Trichocoleus sp. FACHB-46: one gene and its partner. The protein of the gene in region 1 binds, or shares a complex with, the protein of each later gene. Links are inferred from orthologs where the notes say so. Each region holds a gene or a part of one and is shown on either strand. Other genes may lie near its edges. The genes, in order: pheS and pheT.

Region 1 (10,285 bases):
CCCACTCCCGGAACATCCTCTAGCAAGGCATGACCTCCAGAAATGAGCGCGACTAAAACTAATCGGATGGCTTCGGCTTTCCCAACAATCGTCTGACTGAGATTTTGAGTTAGCCGTTCGATACGCTCTCGCATGACTGGTTGTTGCTCCCTAAGGATGACCCTTGATTGATCATGTCAGGATTTTCCCTAAGTGAGGATGGGAAGTTTACTGGATTTACTGCCTCAATGCTCACTCAGGGCTGATCGATAGACGTTGGCGCTCAGAGATTGGCTTAGGCACTCGCCTTAAAACTGAGTTTTAAAAGCCTAGGTCTTAGAAGCCTAGGTTCTAAACACTTGGTGCAGTAGCCAAGAGCGATCGCGCTGATAAGCAATCTGCTTGAATCTGAGTCTTTAGCGCCTCTAAGGAAGCAAACTTTTGCTCCGGACGTAAAAAGTACTTCAAGCTGACGATCAACGTCTGTTCATATAAATCCCCGTCCCAATCTAACAAATGAATTTCGACAGTGCGACTAACGCCATTCACTGTAGGACGGTGACCAATATTCATCACTGCTGAGCAAGGGGTCTGTAGGCCGCTCAAGGTGGAGCTTTGAACTTGCACGGCATAAACTCCGTGGCTGGGAAGAAATTTTTCAGGTGGTAGTTGAAGGTTAGCGGTGGGAAATCCAATCGTTCTGCCCAATTGCTGCCCCCATACAACCTGACCCATCAAGCTGTAGGGCCGCCCCAAGAGGCGATTGGCTCGTTGCAGATCTCCGGCTTGCAAAGCTGTACGAATATTGGAACTACTGATTCGCTCGTCTGCACAAGTGCAAAGTGGCACCGTACTAACTGCAATGCCATACGTGGCGGCGATCGCTTGTAAATCTGCGGCAGTTCCAGCGCGTTGCCGTCCGAAGCGAAAGTCAACTCCCACACTAATTTGTTGGGCCTGGAGGCGTTGGACCAGAATTTCTTCGACAAAGGCTTGAGGGCTTAAATCTGCTAACTCGCGATCGAACGGTAGTAGTACAAGCTGACGAACCCCCATTGCCTGGAGTTGCAAAACTTTTTCGTTCAAGGGGGTCAACAAAGCTCTGGGTTGCCCAGAAAAGAATTCTTGAGGGTGGGGATTGAAGGTGACGACTGTAGGGTAAGGCAGCTCAGAATTGGTTTCTGCCGCGATCGCTGCGCTAGGACTGAGCAGCAGACTCTCGTTCGGCTCAGCGATCGTAAACAAATCATCCTTAAAAAAGGAAGTTGTTAGTGGCTGAACGGATGCAACGGAATTTAAGACAGGCTGAATGACCTGCCGATGCCCTCGATGAACGCCATCAAAATTTCCTAGGGCAACAGCGGTTGGTGTTAAGACGGATGTTAGCGAAGAAGTAACCCACACGCTTTACATTTTTACACATAGCGAGAGCTTGTGAACGCAAAGATTTTAGCTAACTTCAGGGGTCTCGCAGTAGAGGCCGTTAAGCGGAGGCAGAAATGGTTGCTTCGACGACTGATTCTGGTTCTAACTCTGCCGCGGGCAACGTAGCCGCAGTGGTGATCTGAATTGATAAGCCTTCCCAAGCCATGAGACTATTCGGAAAAACTCGTGCGACCTGTTCGCCCACCTGATCAAGGAAATCATCGCTGTGGACTGGGTCGTGGTGGAAGATGACCAGCTTTTTGACGCCTGCTGCTTTGGCAATTTTGACGGCTTCTTGCCAAGTGGAATGGCCCCAGCCAACCTTACTGGTCTTGGGTGAGTGGTATTCTTCGTCGGTATAAGTGGCGTCGTAAATCAAAACATCCGCTTCTCTAGCCAACCAGAGCACATTCTCATCTAAGCGGTCTGGAAAATGCTCCGTATCGGTGACGTAAGCGACTGCATGATCTTTCCAAGAAACCCGGTAACCAATGGCTTCCCCAGGGTGATTGAGCGGCGCATTTTCGATCGTAATATCGTCGATTTGCAGAGGCTGACCAACTTCAATGCTTTGAAAATCAAGCTCTGCTCCCATCACTTGTAATGGCACTGGAAAGTTGGGATGCAACATTTGATCATTCAAGCGCTGCTCCACGTCTGAGCCATTCGGGGCGATCGCTCCATAGATATGAAAGCGATTGCCTTTAATAAAGGCAGGGGTAAAGAACGGAAAGCCCTGAATATGGTCCCAATGGGAGTGCGTAAAAAACATGTAGGCTTCTACAGGCATAGCAGATAACATGCTTTGCCCTAGAACCCGGAGGCCAGTGCCGCCATCAAAAATCAAGCGCTGACCATTGATGCGCATTTCAACGCAAGGTGTATTGCCGCCGTAACGAACCGTTTCAGATCCAGGGCAAGCAATACTGCCCCTGACTCCCCAAAAATTAACTGTAAATTGGTTGTGCATGCTCTAGCTGAACTTGATTGCCGATTAATGCGGAGTCCTCTCACGCCCGATGGCTCACTAACCCTCACCCTGGATACTGCGAACAGTGAAATCTATAAATAATTTAGTTTGGAGAAACTCCCTATGATTCCAACTTAATCAAAATTGTTCCCTCTGGTAGTGATCGAAGCCCTATTTTTAAGAGATTCTCAGCACTTAACTCAGAACTTTGAACCGCAAGTAGCTTTTTATTTCTGCTGTTAAAGCGATGGGTAGTCCGGGAAATTTAGTTGCCACTTCTGTAAATTGGTGAGCCCGTCTACAGAAGTTAAGTTGTACTGGAGGGGCGTAACAGTAATGTAATTGTTCCGAATGGCTTGCACATCCGTAATTGCTTCGTTGCCCTCCTTAAGATCGACTTCATCCGTGACATCCTCCAGCAACTCACCCGCCAACCAGTAATAAGTTTTGCCTCTAGGGTCTAGGCGTTTCTGAAAAATGTCTGTGTAACGACGAACTCCTTGGCGAGTGATGGCAACCCCCATAATGTCTGGTTGCGTGACTGCGGGTACGTTCACGTTAAGCAGGACAAGCTTGGGCAAAGGGTGTTGAGTCAGTTGGGTTAATAAGATTTGGGCGAAGCGTACAGCTGGTTGAAATTCTCTACAGCTGAAACTGGTCAAGCTAAAAGCAATGCTAGGAATTCCTTCGAGCACCCCTTCCATGGCTGCTGAGACTGTGCCTGAGTAGAGCACATCAGTGCCAAGATTAGAGCCGTGATTAATGCCGGAGAGCACAAAATCTGGTGGATTGTCCAGGAGGGCTCCTAAAGCCAACTTAACACAATCTGAAGGGGTGCCCGAACAAGCCCAAGCTTTAATGCTGGGATGAAAGACTGATTCAACTTCTTCTGCTCGGATGGGGCTATGCAAAGTTAAGCCGTGGCCTGTAGCCGATCGCTCTCGATCGGGGCAAACGACTGTGACTTCATGACCTGCCTCAGCCATCCCATTCGCTAGGCTACGAATGCCGAGGGCATAAATGCCATCGTCGTTACTAACAAGGAGTCTCATGGAGTAATTCGACGCAATAGTATTGTCAATGGTCTACCAGACTTTGATTGTGCCTGACATCGCAGATTGTGTAACTGCAATGACAAGCCGAAGAGATGATTCTGACGATCGGTTGATGAAACACTACCTGGGAAAACCCTGTCCAAAACAGAACGCTAGCCTCTAAACTGGCATTATGCAGAGCAACGTTTCACGGGTAAGCGCTGCGCTCAAGATTATTGTTTTACGAACAACCCCTAGCATGACTCATCAGACTAGCGATCTGGAAGCCCAATTAGATGCGCTGCGCCAAGAAGGGCAACAGGCGATCGCCACTGCCGAAACTCTGGAGCAATTGGATCAACTCCGTGTCAAGTACCTGGGGAAAAAAGGCCAACTCTCCCAAGCCCTCGGGGGGATGGGTAAGTTACCACCTGAGGAGCGTCCTCGGATTGGGGCTTTGACCAATGAAGTCAAAGAAGCTTTGCAAAACGATTTAGACACTAAGCGCACAGCACTGCAAGCAGCTCAGATTCAAGCCCAATTGGAAGCTGAAACTCTGGATGTGACGATGCCAGGGATGTATCGGCCTCAAGGGCGAATGCACCCGCTGAATAGCACGATTGACCGCGCCTTAGATATTTTTACGGGTTTGGGCTACACCGTGGCTCAAGGCCCAGAGATGGAAACAGACTACTACAACTTTGAAGCTCTGAACTTCCAGCCAGACCATCCCGCTCGGGATATGCAGGATACGCTGTATTTGACGGATGGGAATTTGTTGCGGACCCACACCTCGACGGTGCAAATTCGCTACATGGAAGAAAACGACCCCCCTATCCGCGTGGCAGTACCGGGGCGGGTGTATCGTCGTGACACAGTAGACGCGACTCACTCTGCTGTCTTTCACCAAATTGAAATTCTGGCAGTGGATGAAGGACTAACTTTCTCGGATCTCCGAGGCACAATTAAAGTCTTTCTGGAAGCCATGTTTGGCGATGTGCCCATCCGTTTTCGTCCCAGTTTCTTCCCCTTTACCGAACCTTCGGCAGAAGTAGATGTGCAGTGGAAAGGTCGCTGGTTAGAAGTTCTCGGTTGTGGAATGGTTGACCCTAACGTGCTCAAAGCTGTCGGTTATGACCCGGAAGTTTACACGGGTTTCGCGGCTGGCTTTGGGGTGGAGCGTTTAGCGATGGTCCTGCACCAGATTGACGATATTCGGCGGCTTTACAACAGCGATCTGCGATTTTTACGTCAGTTCTAGCCAGATAGATCATCGTTAAACTCAGCGCTTTAAACTTGAGCAGTAACTCGATCTTGCGAAATCGTTGGAGGTGGACATTGCAGCCGATGGTTTCGCAAGAAGACTGTGGCTTCTGAGACTGCTAAGGGAGCACTGAGCAAGTAACCCTGGATGGTTTGGCATTGTAGCGATCGCAACCGTTCCAGCTGAGCTTGAGTTTCCACTCCCTCGGCAATTACATTGAGATTTAGCCCCTGCCCTAAAGCAATTACCGCACTGACAATGGCAGCATCCTGGGGACTAAGCGATAAATCTCGAATGAAAGACTGATCAATTTTGAGTGTATGGAGGGGAAATTTCTTCAGATACCCTAATGAAGAGTAACCTGCGCCAAAATCATCCATTGCCAAGGAAACTCCCATTTTGTTTAAGTCATGCAAAACTTCACAAGTAGAGTCGGCATTTTGCATGACGGTCGTTTCAGTAATTTCAAGTTCTAAAAATTCAGGCCCAAGCTCAGTTTCGGCGAGAGTGCGAGCGACGATTCCGACCAGTTCAGGTTGCTGAAATTGCCGCGCTGATAGGTTGACAGAAACCCGCGATCGCATGAAGCCTGCCTGATGCCATTGCTTTGCTTGCTGACAAGCGGTTCGCAGCACCCACTCTCCAATGGCAACGATTAAACCATTTTCTTCGGCCAATGGAATAAATGCTTTCGGGTCTAGTAACCCCAGTTCCGGATGCTGCCACCGCACCAAAGCTTCCATGCAAGTAATTTGCTGGTTGGTTAGGTTGATTTGCGGTTGGTAGTAGACTACAAACTCCCCTCGTTCTAGGGCATGGTGGAGATTGCTTTCTAGCTCCAACCGAGCCGATGCCTGAGCGTTAAGAGCCGCAGTATAGAACTGGTAGTTGTTTCGTCCTTGGGCTTTGGCTTGATAAAGGGCAGCATCGGCGTTTCTTAAGAGTGTAGGAACGTCTTCGCCATCTTGCGGATACAGGGCGATGCCGATGCTGCTAGTGATGTATAGCTCATGTCCCTCTAGGGTAAAAGCAGGTCTAAGCGCTTCTAACACCCGTCGGGCAATTCTGCTGGCGTCTTCAGGACAGCTCAAATCTGGCAGTAGCAGCGTAAACTCATCGCCGCCCCAACGAGCCACAATATCTTCCTCGCGTAGACAACTGGCAATGCGCTGCGCCGACAACTGCAAAAGCTGATCTCCTACCGCATGCCCTAGAGTGTCGTTGATTGCCTTGAAGCGATCTAAATCCAGAAACATCACGGCTACGTTTTTGTCACTGCACCGCGCTTGGGTGAGTGATGGCAATAACCAGTTGTTGAAGCAAATGCGATTGGGTAGCCCAGTCAGTAAGTCGTGAAAGGCTTGATAACGAATTGTGGCTGCTGCTTGCTCTCGTTTCAAAGCTCCGCCAATACTGGCAGCCATTGCAATCAAAATGGATTCTTCACTCTTCGACCAGCAGCGTTCTGTCGTACAGTCGTCAAAGCCGATGTAACCCCAAAAGTGCTGATCAATCAGAATTGGTACCATTAAAATCGCCAGAATTTGATCCCGCTCTAGGAGGTTCTGCTCCACCAGAGGAAAATCACAAGTAATCCCGCTAATCGATTGGCCTGTAGATAAAGCTTCGTACCAGCGGCTAAGACCAGATTCTCGGTAAGGTTGATTTTGCCAATAGGATTGGTGAATTGTTGGAGCGATCGCCTCGTGAGTCCATTCAAATCGCATACTCATCGCCACCTCAGTAGTAATGGGATGCGGATGATTTTCATAGATATAAACGCGATCAACTCCTGCTGCCGTGCCTAGAGTTGCTAGTGCTGCTGCGATCGCGGCGTCGCAGTTAGGATTGGTCAATAGGTGCTGAGTCGCTTCTGCCACGCCTTGCAGTAGACTTTCTCGCTTGTGTAGTTCTGCCTCTGCTTGTTTACGAGCACTGATATCTTCAACAGTCCCTTCGTAGCCAATGAGTTGGCCTTGGTCATCCCGAATAGTTCGAGCATTTTCGGAAATCCAAATAATCGTGCCGTCCTTGCGGTAGATCTGAGACTCAAATCCCCACACAGCTTCTTGGGTTTGAATCCGCTGCATGAATTCAGCTCGACTGCTGGGATCGACATAAAGTTGATGCTGGATATCCGTTAAGGTGACCATCAACTCTTCTGAGGAATCGTAGCCGTAAATCTTTGCCAACATCGGGTTGGCAGTTAAATATTGCCCATTCGTCGTGGTCTGAAAAATACCTTCAACTGCGTTTTCAAAAATACTGCGATACTTTGCTTCGGCTTGCCGTAGGGCTTCCTCAGCTTGCTTGCGCTCGGTAATATCTTTGACTGCTCCTAAAATTCGTACGACTCGTTGTTGCTCAGCATCCCATTCCGGTCGAGCATAATCACGTAGCCAACAAATCGCGCCCGTTTTATTCACAATGCGATATTCCAGAATACTAGGCTGATTAGCTGAGATCTGCTGGGCAAAAGGGTAGGTCAAGGCTAAATCTTCTGGGTGAATCAAGCTGACCCAACCGCCCAAGGCATTTATCTCATCCAGCGTGTAGTCAGTGATGCGATAAAAGGCTTCAGTGGCCCATTCAGTCACCAATTCGCCGTCCGGTTCAATCCGGACTGAGTAAACATAGTCAGAGGCCATGCCCGAAATAGCCCGATGTCGTGCTTCACTCTCCCGCAGACACTGCTCGGCTTGTTTGCGCTCTGTAATGTCTTCCATCAGACCCAAGAGTCCAATAACCTGACCCTCTGCGTTATGAATGGGCAATTTATTCACATGCATCCAGACTTGGCGGCCATCTTGATGCTGCTTAGATTCAACAATGTCTAGCTCTGGGACTCCAGTTGCGATAATGCGTCGGTCTTGCTCCAAATAATACTCAATCTCTGGCGGCGTCCAAGGTAGCTGATCGTCAGTCTTGCCAATTGCCGCGGTGGGTTGGGTCAGACCTGCCAACTCTGCCCAACTCTTGTTACAGCCTAGATAAACAGATTGAGTATCTTTCCAAAAAATGTACTGAGGAATGTTGTCTAGAACGAGCCGCAAAAACTCTTGTTGCTCTTTCAAGGCTCTTTCGGCTCGCTTAAGTTGCAAGATTGCACCTAACTGAGCAGTTACAGCAGTCACCAATTCCACTAGGCGCTGGTCTTCGGAGCAAGCTTCAAACATAAAGAAGATCAAGACCGCAACCACTTCCCCTCTCGCCAGAATAGGCATTGCCAGCCCTGCTTTGAGCTTTGCCTCCAGAGCAATTTCAGTCCTCAAAAAGCTCGTTGAGGCTTCCTGAGATACATCTTGAATCCATTCTGGTTTCTGCTTAGCCCAAACCCGCCCAGGCAACCCTACTCCTGGCTGGAAATGTATCGCTTGACTCAGTGCTCTAAATTTATCTAGTGAAGTAGATTCGTTATACCAAGCCGAACTACATTCCAATCTGGTTTGTGTGGGATCGGGGAGCCAAGCTTCTCCATACCTCCACCCCGTGGCTTCGCATACCTGTTGAAGTGCCACCTGCAAAGCCGTTGCTAAGTCTGGAGATTCACTAATGGCTAACGAAAGGGTTTGTAGAAGTTTAGCTTCTGCCTCAACCTGCGGGAGTTGAAAATTTGACTTGGTCAGGCTCTGACTTGCATCCACAGAATTTTGTTGCTCAACCATGTCTTTAGAAGTGCTGTTCACTGCCAGAGTTGGAATGCCCGAACCAAGAAAACTAGGACAAGTGTAATTTTTTTTACCTACCCTACTCCTATTCAAACGGGAAAATTTAGACTTGTCAGCAACAAACTACACAAAACATCGGCTGCAAACCGTCTCAATTGCAGCTTTCAGTTGAACAAGAAGTAGTATCGTTATATTTTTTTAGGAATTTCTAATAAAGCTAGAATTCTGTTAAGTCAGGCTTTGATGACATAAGGAATTTGGCAAGATGAACCGCGATCGCCCCCATCCCAGCTTGTCTCAATCTCAGCAAAAAGGCACCCACCTACTGAAAGGAAGATGCCTCTTCATTGTAAACACTAACTCAAAAAGCCCTTCTGGAGGGGGTCTGGGGGACGCAGCCGTCCCTCAGCGGGGGTTTGGGGGCAGTTGCCCCCAAGGGTTCGGTTCTCAGGAGTTAATCCGATAACCCCTCAAAACCCCTCAAAGCCAATAACTTGATCGAGCCTACTTCTTTACCGAGGCCCCAAGCCAATCGCCCCCGCATAAATCGCCTGCTTACCCAGCTCATCCTCAATCCGGAGTAGACGGTTGTACTTCGCTACCCGCTCACTACGGCAGAGCGATCCCGTCTTAATTTGACCCGCACGAACCGCTACAGCCAAATCCGCGATCGTCGTATCTTCCGTTTCACCAGAACGGTGACTGATGACGGAGCGATAACTGTTCCGAGTAGCCAGATCGATCGCTTGCAACGTTTCTGTTAAGGAGCCAATCTGATTCAGCTTAATCAAAATTGAATTGCCTGCCTTCTGGTCGATCCCCTGCTGTAGACGAGTGGGATTGGTAACAAACAAATCATCCCCGACGAGCTGCACGCGATCGCCCAACTTCTGAGTTAGCAACTGCCAATGCTGCCAATCATCTTCGTGCAAGCCGTCTTCAATCGAGATGATCGGGTACTGACCTGCCAACTTAGCCAGATAATCAACCATCTCGGCTGGCGTATGAGCAGCGCCATCATACACGTACTGACCGTCTTTGTAGAGTTCGCTCGCAGCCACATCCAGCGCCAATGCTACTTGCTCTCCAGGCTTGTAACCCGCTTTCTCGATCGCGGCTATCAACAAATCTAAAGCCGCCTGATTAGACGCTAAGTTGGGGGCAAAACCACCTTCATCCCCTACTCCAGTTAACAATCCCTGAGCCTTTAAGACGTTGCTGAGCGAGGAAAACACTTCTGCGCCCCAGCGCAAAGCTTCACGAAATGAGGAAGCCCCAATCGGGACAATCATGAATTCCTGAATATCCACATTATTGTCTGCGTGCGCCCCCCCATTAATCACGTTCATCAGAGGCACAGGCAGCAAGTTCGCGAGTGGCCCACCCAAGTAACGGTAGAGCGGTAGACCTAAAGCTTCGGCACCCGCTTTAGCTGTAGCGAGAGAGACCCCTAAGATGGCATTTGCGCCCAGATTAGCTTTATTTTGCGAGCCATCCAGGTCAATCATGGCGCGATCGATCGCTTCTTGATTTAGCGCATTGCAACCGATTAAGCGAGGGGCAATTTCTTCCACCACGTTTTGCACTGCTTTCTGTACGCCCTTGCCGCCGTAACGGCTTGAGTCTCCATCGCGTAATTCATGCGCCTCGAAGCTCCCTGTTGAGGCACCACTGGGAACCTGTGCAACTCCAACAGCACCATTCTCCAGATACACTTCCGCTTCAATAGTTGGGCGTCCGCGTGAATCTAGAATTTCGCGAGCCCGAATGGAGTAAATGGCGGTCTCTGGCGTATCAATCATTCCCTCTGTACCCTCTGAATAAGCAGAATTGCAACTGGCTTCAACCGGGCGGTATGTTCACGATTCACCCGCTGGCGCTCAGCCTAAAATGGCAAACAGCCCGATTGTTAGAATACGTCCAAACGGACACCCAAGAGTGATCT
Region 2 (10,537 bases), on another replicon or contig:
TACCTTTTGATAGGCTGGCCGTTCTGTAACTTGCTTTAAGTAAGCTAGGAGGCCAGGATAAGCACTGAAATCTAATTTCAGCATCAAGGGCATATAGGCTAGCATTGACCCCACTGCCACATCTGCGACACTAAATTCAGGGCCAAGCAAATAAGGTTGTTGCTCAAAAATTTGGTTCAGCGCAGGAAATAGGCGGGCGGATTCCCGTTCTCGACTCGCCTCAACAAAAATTCCTGGCCCCAGCGTCGCATTAGCAAACAAAACCCACTGAGCAATCTCACCTCGCTGCTCAGATGAAGTAGAGGTCTGGCCATATTTCTCAGCCAAGTACAGCAAGATCGCGCCTGATTCCCAAAGGTGATAGTTTCCATCCGCGATCGCAGGCACTTTCCCCATTGGGTTGATCGCCAGAAACTCAGGCTGTAAGTGCGCCCCCGCCTGCATATCTAGCAAGACAAACTCGTAGGGAAGGCCAATTTCTTCCAGATACCACTGCACAATAGATGCTCGACTACGGGCTCCACCATAGAGCTTGAGCATGAATGGACTCCTCGGCTAAATAACTTACCAAAGTCCTTTTTTACCACCCGGACGCACCGTTGCCCAGTTGGTGCGAGCCGCAGATAACTGTTCGTCCGTTACTTTAGCACCTGTCAAATTAGCGCCACACAGATTTGCACCCCGCAAGTTGGCATTCGCAAGATAAGCATGGCTCAGATCCGCGCCGCGTAAGTCAGCCCCTTCCAAGTCCGCATGGCTTAAATAAGCTCTAGACAAGTTGGCATCTCGAAGATTAATGCCGTTTAAGCTGGCTCGCCCAAAATCAGCATTGAAGAGATTCGCACCTTGGAGGTTGGCGTTGTTCAGTTTGGATTGGTGAAAAATTGCTCCGGATAGACTGGCGCGTTGCAGACTCAAGAGACTCAAGTCATAGGCTGCAAAATCACGTCGGCCTTTAGAGTAAGCCAGTTGTAAAGCTTGGGCATCAATTTTTGGTGGTACTTTTGGCTGCCCAGTGGTAGACCCTTTACTGCGTAGAGCAGTCAGTGAGGAGGGTTTCGCAGCTAACACTCGATTACGAGACATGCCTGACTGCAAACTCGTGGAGTCTGATTTTGCCTGTCGAGCTCGAATTGCCATTGCTACCCGTGCGGCGGGAGAAGCGGTGACAGGGCTACCGGTCTCATCTGTGCGATCGCCTGACTGACGACGAGTCGGGTTCTGAGGATTACCCTGGTTCTGAGTTGACATACTCTTAGCCAGACTGTCTAGATAAGGCTCTAGATCTAAGGCTCGGAGAATTTCAGCCGCAGACTGAAAGCGGTGACGTACCGAAACTTCTAGCATTTTCCGCAGCACACTCGCAAAGTGCTCCGTAACATGCACATGCTTCTCCCACATGAGTTCCCCTGTGGCTGGGTCGTAGTCTAAATCTTTAGGAGATTTTCCGGTTAGGAGATAAATGCAAGTCACGCCGACGGCATATATGTCACTGGCATATACAGGACGCATCGCCATCTGCTCTGGCGGTGCATAGCCAGGTGTCCCAATCGCGTAGGCAGTTAATGCCGTTTGCTCCGACACACTCATGGAGGTTTGGCTGACCTGATCTTTCACGGCACCGAAGTCAATCAGTACCAGCTTGGCATCTTGAGTGCGGCGAATAATGTTGGCAGGCTTAATGTCGCGGTGAATGACTTGTTGGCTGTGGACGTATTGCAAAACAGGCAGAATTTCGCTGAGGAATTGCTTAATTCCTGCTTCGCTTAAGGGGCCACCTCGCTTGATCTCTTGTTGTAGAGTGGCACCACCAACGTATTCCTGAACTAGATAGAATTCTTGGTTTGCTTCAAAATAATCGAGCAAACGCGGCACTTGGGGATGGCTACCAATTTTGCCCAAAGTTTTTGCTTCTCGACGAAACAAATCCCGCGCCATTTGCAGGACGTGGGGCGCGGTTGAGGTAGGCCGCAACTGCTTGAGGACACAGTTGGGTTCTCCTGGCAACGATTCATCAATTGCCAGAAAGGTGGCTCCAAATCCACCTTGTCCTAGCGCTTGGCTAATTCGATAGCGATCGCGAAGCAATAGCTTAGAGCCACAGGCCTGACATAATTCAGTGTGGGTTATGTTCTCAGGATTAGGACAGGCTGGATTTATGCAGTAGCTCATTCAGCATCACCCACTACAACTTCGCTCACTTGGGAATATTCCTATTCCACCTTAATTATCTGGCTAGAAACGACGAAGCGTAGTGTAGGTCATGCGGGAAAACCCTTGAAGACTTGCTAAAGTTACGTGGAGATTCCTTAAAGCATCTGTAAATCCCCAAGTATCTACGGTCATCGTCGTTACTTCAACCATACATTCTGTAGAAAGAATGCCCTGAATTTGTCTGCAAACCACTAATAACTCACGTAATTAGTTGATTTTGCAGTGGTTTAACCTTTTGGTGTTAGCTATCTGGCGCAGCCCTGCCTAGAAAGTGCGATCGCTTCTAGCCGTATCAGCCAATGAATAACTTAATTTTGACCGAACTCTTCAGGCTTGAGTCAGTTCTAACAGATTTTGTCACGATTTCTTCTAAACTGACAATCGCAACTCCAGGCATTGGGATCCTTGAGCGCTACAATAATTTGGCTGACATCGGTTGACATAAGTATTTAAGCAGGGCAATGCGTATTTCTCTGAACTGGCTGCGGGAACTGGTGGACATTACAATGACCCCAGAGGAACTGGCTGAAGCCCTGACGATGGCTGGGTTTGAGGTTGAAGATATTGAAGACCGCCGGACTTGGGCGAATGGGGTGGTGGTCGGAAAAGTTTTAGAGTGCCAACCTCACCCCAACGCTGACAAGTTGCGGGTTTGCCAAGTCGATATTGGTGCAGATGAACCTGCCAATATTGTCTGCGGGGCGGCGAATGTCCGAGCCGACGCTTATGTACCCGTAGCAACCTTAGGCACCTATCTACCAAACATTGACCTAAAAATTCGTCCAGCCAAATTGCGAGGCGTGCCCTCAGCAGGGATGATTTGTTCGCTGACGGAATTAGGTTTAGCCAAAGAATCAGAAGGCATTCACATCTTTACCCAAGCAGACTTAAAGCCTGGTAGTGATGTGCGGCCCCTCCTAGGTTTAGAAGATGTGATTTTGGATGTCACTTCGACGGCCAATCGAGCCGATGCCCTCAGCCTGGTTGGGATTGCGCGGGAAGTTGCCGCCTTTACGGGAGCCACACTGCGCTTACCTGAGCCTGCCGATGTTGCAGTTCAGACGAGTTCTGCTAGCTTGACCTTAAAAATCTCTGAACCACAAGCTTGTCCGACCTACATTGGTACGGTGATTGAGCAGGTCAAGATTGCTCCATCTCCAGCTTGGTTGCAGCAGCGACTCCAATCGTCTGGTGTGCGACCGATTAACAACGTGGTCGATATCACTAACTACGTCTTGTTGGAGTGGGGTCAGCCTCTGCATGCCTTCGATCGCGATCGCCTACAAGCTGTAGCTGGAGGTTCTAACCTCACCCTTGGGGTGCGATTCGCGCAAACAGGAGAATCGCTTAAGACCCTAGATGGTCAGTCCCGCACGCTCCAAGAACAAACACTGTTAATTACAGCCAACGATCGCCCCGTTGCTTTAGCAGGGGTAATGGGCGGAGAAGAAACTGAAGTCCATGAAGGCACCCAAAACTTAGTGCTAGAAGCAGCGCTATTTGATCCAGGAGCTATCCGGCGATCGGCTCGAAGCCAGGGTTTACGTACCGAAGCTTCGGCTCGTTATGAGCGAGGAGTCAACCAAGCCGAGCTAACGGTTGCTTGCCGTCGCGCCTTGCAATTACTCACAGAGTTAGCCCAAGGTACAGTCGTTGCTCAAGAGACAGAAACCCGCGCAGATCAATCTTGGACCCGTTCGATTGAGCTGCGTTTGGATCGCGTCAACCAAATCCTAGGTCCGATTGAGGTCGGGGATGATGTGGGTGACTTGCCTGCTGCTGAGGTAGAGCGGACTTTAACGAGCTTGGGATGTAGCTTGGCCCCCACTTCTCAGCCAGGGGTTTGGACGGTTACGGTGCCACCCTATCGCTACCGCGACTTAGAGCGAGAAATTGACCTGATTGAAGAAATTGCGCGGCTCTACGGCTACAACAAGTTCTGCGATACGCTACCCAACAAAACGGAACCTGGATATCTCTCCGTTGACCAAGTTTTGACTCGCAGAATCCGCGAATGCTTACGGGCTGCTGGTTTAACTGAACTCATTCAATATTCTCTGGTGAAGCCCGGTGAGGATCGGCAGGTTGCGATCGCCAACCCTTTGTTTGTGGAGTATTCAGCTCTCCGCACCGATCTGATCGCTGGTTTGATTGATGCGTTCCAGTACAATTTGGAGCAAGGCAACGGTCCCCTGAATGGTTTTGAAATTGGCCGCATCTTCTGGAAAGAGGAGGATGGATTAGCGGAGGCCGATGCGCTGGGCGGTATTCTTGGCGGCGACCCTAAAGAAGGCAAGTGGCTCCAAAGTGGTCGGGATGTACCACTGTCCTGGTTTGAAGCCAAAGGAATTCTGGACAGCGTTTTTCAGCGCCTAGATATTGCGGTGGAATATCAGCCAGATCGTCGGGACTCTCGTCTCCATCCTGGCCGTACTGCTTCTCTATGGATCAAGGGCAACCGTTTAGGAACATTTGGTCAACTGCATCCGCAACTGCGGCAAGAACGAGGCTTACCTGAGTCTGTGTATGTGTTTGAGTTGGTGCTAGATGTACTCTTAAATGAGTTAGACCAAGACGAAAATATTACCCCTGCTTTCCGTCCTTTCTCAACTTATCCACCGTCTGATCGCGATATTGCTTTCTTTGCCTCCGTACAAGTCTCTGTAGCTGAATTGCAACGCACGATTATTAAGGCGGCGGGAGATCTCCTGGATCGGGTTGAGTTATTCGATGAGTACCGGGGTGAGACTGTACCGACTGGGCAACGCAGCTTGGCTTTCCGTTTGGTGTATCGAGCTAGCGATCGCACTTTGACGGACGCAGATATTGAGCCTGTACACCAGAAGGTGCGCGAGGCTTTAGTAGAAAAGTTCCGTGTTGAGCTGAGAAGTTAATCGTTTATGCCTAAATATGTGATGCAGGGACGTTACTGTGAGAATGTCTTAGAGAAACGCGCTCCTTTTCGCCAAGCTCACTTAGATGGTCTTGCGGCTCAAAAGGCGGCTGGGACTTTGGTTACGATTGGCCCCACGAAGGATTTGGCTCAGTGCTTCGGCATTTATGAGGCGGAAGATGAGCAGACGGTTCGGCAGTTGGTTGAGGCTGATCCTTATTGGCAAAATGGGATCTGGACGGAATACAACGTCTATGAGTGGATTCAGGCGGTTTAAGGTTTAGCGCTAACTGTTTGGATCGCTGGTCTTGAATCGCTGGTCATAGTGTTTCTCTTGAAATCCGAACCTTGGGGGATATCCCCCAAACCCCCTTGTTGGAGGACGCAACCGTCCTCCAAGCCTCCTCCAAAGGGCGCTGGGGTCTAAAATTAAGTTTTTGGTTTATTTGCTGGGCTTAGGTGCTCTTGGCAGAATGCTAGGGCTGTGGTCAGGTTGCTGGTTTGTTGTGGGTAGGTGATTGGGGGACGGGCAATCGCGACTAAGGGTATCCCTAATTCAGCAGCGACTTGTCGCTTTACGTCTTCTCCACCAGCAATGCCAGAGGATTTGGTCACGACTACAGAGATTTGCCAATGTTGCCACAACGCTTTCTCTAGGTCGGGGGAGATGGGAGGACGCATAGCGAACAGGCGGTCGGGAGTAAAGCCTGCGGCGATCGCGGCTTCAATGGCGGTAACGGAGGGTAAGAGCCGAGCAAATAAGGTGGCACGATCTTGCCAAGGCTGAAAGAGGGCCAGAGGTCGATACCCCACAATCAACAACACCCGCTGCCCCTGAAGAATATCCGTCGCCACAAGTTCAGCAAAACTCTGAAAAACTAATCCCTTCTTCTGTCCCTTTTCCCTTTCATCCTTCATTCCTCCTCCTTCATCCTTCCAATCTGGCCGCTCAAACCGAAGATAGGGAATGCCTAACTGGGTGGTGATGGCGATCGCAAGTTGTGAAATCTCTACCGCATAGGGATGGGAGGCATCCAACACTGCCACAATTTCTTGCTGTTGTAGGAAGAATGCGGCTGTCTCTGAGGTTAATCGTCCGACCCAAACTCGCAAGGGTGCATAGTTCTCTGCCCTCTCAATAGAGGAGACATAGAGCTGTTTGGCGATTTCTGTGGTGACTGAGACGGTACAAGCAAGTTGAGCTTCAGCGATCGCAGCGGCTAATTGAGCACTTTCTTGTGTGCCGCCAATTAACCAAATGCGTCCTTTTGTTTTCACTCAACTTGCTTATCTTTTGCAATTGGATTGAGGGTTCAAAACCGCACGTTCAAAACTGCACTTTATAGAGTTGAAATAACTCGCCAGCTTGGGTTTTGACAATTTTTCCACCTGCCGCTTGAATTGTTTTTTTCCAATCCTCTAACGATTCTAAGAATACTTCTGCACCTAAGTAAGTTTCTAGAATGGCCCAGTTTTCTGCTAGAGGTGTGTCTGGATTCAATACGTCAAAGACAAAGGATGCTCCTGGCTTCAGGACTCGCTTGACTGCGGTCATGACGGCTTGCCAGTACTCCAATGGGTAGTAGCAACTAAAGCCAGTCGCGATCGCCAGGTCAAAGAAAGCAGGCTCGTATTTGAGTTGATGAGCGGGAGCCAGTTCTACCCCTTTGAATAGCTTGGAGTTGAGTTGGGGGCCACGAGCAATGAGCGTATCACGGGCAAAGGTGCTCATCTCTTGCCCATAAAATAAAGCGCCCCAGTCGCGCCAGGGATAAATCAAAAAGCTCACACCACAGCCCAAATCTAAGCAGCGCTGATTTTTTTGGGGTTGAGCCATCTTCCAAAACGGAGAGGCAGTTTTCGTTTGCAGGGTTCCTGCGGTCCATTCTTGAAAAATAGGCATCGCTTCTACAGCTTCTGGCAGCTCAAAGGCTTCTCGGCGATATTCGCGATCGAAGCGCTGGGCAACCCCAGCAATCTGAGCTTGCCAGTTGCCGCTAGAGGGACTTAACACATTAGAGAGCAGGTCGCCTGATGAAAACGCTTTCGAGGAACGGCTACTACGTTTCTCAGACATCGCCTAATTCCTCTAACGAAGCTAAATTTCTGTAAAACACTACGCTTGTTTTTAACCCTTCAGTGCTTTGGTAAAGTTTTGGCGATAGGACTTATTCACGATCAGCACTGGCCAAAGCAGCCCTAAGTAGATTCGTCCTTGGCTAAAGTTTGTCCGCCGAAAACCGCTCCAGAACTTCCAGGCTCCACCTGCATAAGCACCTAGTAACAACAGGCTAAGCAGTGTAGTCATGTATCTCTCTCTCCCATTCACACATCAACTTTAGCTGAGCGCCTACTCTACACTCAATGTAGCTTCGATTTGCTGGAAACGTATGTTTGGTCTTGACCTGACTTGGCGATCGCCAGAAAACTTAATGAATTAAGAACTTTATGCAGCAAATCGGAGATTTCAGTATTCTGTAAGAGCATGGATACGGTCTAAAAATTTCACTTCAATCGTAAGCAGAACCTAGATTACTTTTTTCTCTGCTATTCGTTAGTTTCTAGCGCTTGAGATAGTCAACCATTGCAATCTACAAGATGGTTGACCAGAGGGAGTGACTCCGCGATCCGGTTGGTTTGCTTTGTCAAGGAAGATGGCGCTAATCCCCATGAAGCTTACCTTCTGGAGGATACCCACAGTCTTACTGCCATAGGAGACTAGAGAACACGAGTCATTTGACGACTGAGTACAGCACGCAAATAAAAACTAGGAAGGAGGATTTATGCGAGCAGTGCTGATGGCCGGAGGCTCAGGGACGCGGCTCAGACCGCTAACCTGTGATCTTCCTAAACCCATGGTCCCGATTCTAAATCGACCGATCGCCGAGCACATTGTTAATTTATTAAAGCGGCATCGTATTATTGAGATTATTGCGACACTGCATTATTTACCTGATGTAATGCGAGATTACTTCCAAGACGGCAGTGATTTTGGCGTACAAATGACTTATGCCGTAGAGGAAGACCAGCCTTTAGGAACGGCAGGTTGCGTTAAAAATATTTCTGAATTACTTGATCAAACATTTTTAGTAATTAGTGGTGATAGTATCACCGACTTTGATTTAACTGCCGCCATTGAATTTCATAAACAAAAGCGATCAAAAGCAACTTTAGTATTGACCCGTGTGCCCAACCCAATTGAGTTTGGAGTTGTCATTACTGATGAAAAAGATCGTATTCGACGCTTTTTAGAAAAACCTTCAACTAGCGAAATTTTCTCAGACACTGTTAATACTGGCATCTACATTTTGGAGCCAGAAGTTTTAGGCTACCTACCCAACAATCAGGAGTCTGACTTCTCTAAAGATCTCTTTCCTTTACTCCTCGAAAAAGACGAGCCAATGTATGGCTATATCGCTGAGGGATATTGGTGCGATGTTGGCCATTTGGAAGCTTATCGAGACGCTCAATACGATGGGTTGCAACAACGGGTCAAGCTGGATTACGCCTATGAAGAGCGATCGCCCGGTATCTGGATTGGTCAAAATACCCACATCGACTCCACTGCCAAAATTGAAGCGCCAGTGCTAATTGGGCATAACTGCCGAATTGGGTCGAGAGTCCAGATCAGTGCTGGCTCCGTCATTGGCGACAATGTCACGGTAGGGGCCGACGCTGACTTGAAGCGGCCCATTATTTGGAACGGGGCGATCGTTGGAGAAGAAGCTCATCTACGGGCTTGCTGCATTGGCCGTGGCACCAGAGTAGATCGTCGCGCCCATGTGCTGGAAGGCGCCGTGATTGGTTCACTCTCCATCATTGGGGAAGAAGCTCAAGTTAGCCCCAACGTCCGCATCTGGCCCAGCAAGAAAGTTGAGTCCGGAGCGACGCTCAACATCAACTTGATTTGGGGCCATGCCGCTCAACGCAATTTGTTTGGGCAGCGGGGTGTCTCTGGATTAGCCAACGTCGATATTACGCCAGAGTTTGCAGTGAAGCTGGGTGCAGCTTATGGTTCTACCTTGAAACCAGGCGCACAAGTTACGGTTTCTCGCGATCAGCGCAGCATTTCTCGGATGGTGTCGCGATCGCTGATTGCTGGCTTGATGTCGGTCGGCGTGAATGTCCAAAACTTAGAAGCAACGGCGATTCCCGTGGCTCGGACGGCAGTACCCACGTTATCGGTGCGGGGCGGCATTCACGTGCGAGTGCATCCAGAGCGAGCCGACCACATTTTGATTGAGTTCTTTGATCAAAAAGGCATCAACATTTCTAAGGCGCAGGAGAAGAAAATTGAAGGGGCTTATTTTAAAGAAGATTTTCGGCGTGCCTTAATTCACGAAATTGGCAATGTCGTCTACCCCAGCCAAATTATTGACATTTACAGCACTGCCTTTGAGAAGCACATTAACATTGAGGCCGTGCGGCACAGCAGCTCCAAAGTTGTGATCGATTACGTATACGCGGTTTCTGGCGCAGTCCTACCACAGTTGTTGGGCAAGTTTGGTTGCGACGCGGTGGTTTTGAACGCCAGCCTCAGCCAGAATTCTCCCACCACAGCCGATCGCGAGGGCTTGTTAAACCAGTTAGGGCACGTAGTGGAAGCGTTACGGGCCACCTTTGGCGTCCAAGTTTCTGCCAATGGCGAGCAGATGATTTTGGTGGATGAAGCAGGCATTCCGATTCGCGGAGAAATGTTGACTGCCTTGATGGTAGACATGATGCTGACCAGCCATCCACGCAGCACCGTGGTAGTGCCAGTCCATGCCTCTAGCGCTGTTGAGCAAATTGCGCGTCGTCATGATGGCAAAGTCATTCGCACCAAGGCTAACCCGACCGCTCTCATGGAAGCCTGCCATACCAACTCTCATGTCATCCTGGGTGGCAGTGGCGAAATGGGCTTTATCTTCCCGCAACTGCATCCTGGTTTTGACGCCATGTTCTGCATTGCCAAGATGATTGAGCTGCTAACCTTACAGGAGCGCTCCATTAGTCAAATTCGGGCCGACTTACCACGGGTTTGCCATCGCACTTATACCGTTCGTTGCCCTTGGACGGCGAAGGGAGCTTTGATGCGGCACTTGGTAGAAATCCATTCAGCGGAGAACTTAGAGCTGGTCGACGGCGTGAAAATTTTCAACAATCAGCACGAAAGCTGGGTTCTGATTTTACCGGATGCAGGAGAACCGTTAGTCCATATTTTTGCCAACAGCGATGACCGTGGTTGGGTAGACGAAATTCTGCGCGAATATCGTGGACGAGTCCAAGACTTTGTCGATCGCGAGGAAGGGAGGGAAGATTCCAAAACTGAATCTTACAGCCTTTTGCAGATGTAGCAGGTGGAGGTTATCAGATGGCAAAAGCTTTGTCTAGCCTGAGTTTGCTGCCTGTTGAGACGCTAACTTATCTCAAGACCTGCGATCGCTGTCC

The links.
Region 2: the proteins of pheS (region 1) and pheT are in contact, whole or in part, in a crystal structure (PDB 6P24), measured with the Escherichia coli proteins. The link is inferred for Trichocoleus sp. FACHB-46 from one-to-one orthologs.

What each region holds. Positions count from the first base shown.
Region 1 is NZ_JACJOD010000031.1:136,924-147,208, reverse strand. The notes cover bases 2,886-5,668. They hold pheS (phenylalanine--tRNA ligase subunit alpha), read left to right. Parts: upstream 2,886-3,667; coding sequence 3,668-4,669; downstream 4,670-5,668. Other genes in these bases: H6F72_RS18700 (EAL domain-containing protein), read right to left, coding at 4,699-5,668; surE (5'/3'-nucleotidase SurE), read right to left, coding at 2,886-3,426. Also shown: H6F72_RS18725 (MoxR family ATPase), read right to left, coding at 1-134; H6F72_RS18720 (bifunctional riboflavin kinase/FAD synthetase), read right to left, coding at 331-1,383; H6F72_RS18715 (MBL fold metallo-hydrolase), read right to left, coding at 1,463-2,374; more of surE, read right to left, coding at 2,614-2,885; more of H6F72_RS18700, read right to left, coding at 5,669-8,358; eno (phosphopyruvate hydratase), read right to left, coding at 8,853-10,142.
Region 2 is NZ_JACJOD010000006.1:516,686-527,222, reverse strand. Bases 2,357-5,391 are described here. They hold pheT (phenylalanine--tRNA ligase subunit beta), read left to right. Parts: upstream 2,357-2,675; coding sequence 2,676-5,108; downstream 5,109-5,391. Other genes in these bases: H6F72_RS02620 (YciI family protein), read left to right, coding at 5,115-5,384. Outside these bases: H6F72_RS02635 (glutathione S-transferase family protein), read right to left, coding at 1-540; H6F72_RS02630 (serine/threonine-protein kinase), read right to left, coding at 565-2,172; H6F72_RS02615 (cobalt-precorrin-6A reductase), read right to left, coding at 5,537-6,385; H6F72_RS02610 (class I SAM-dependent methyltransferase), read right to left, coding at 6,435-7,184; H6F72_RS02605 (hypothetical protein), read right to left, coding at 7,236-7,415; H6F72_RS02600 (mannose-1-phosphate guanyltransferase), read left to right, coding at 7,891-10,443.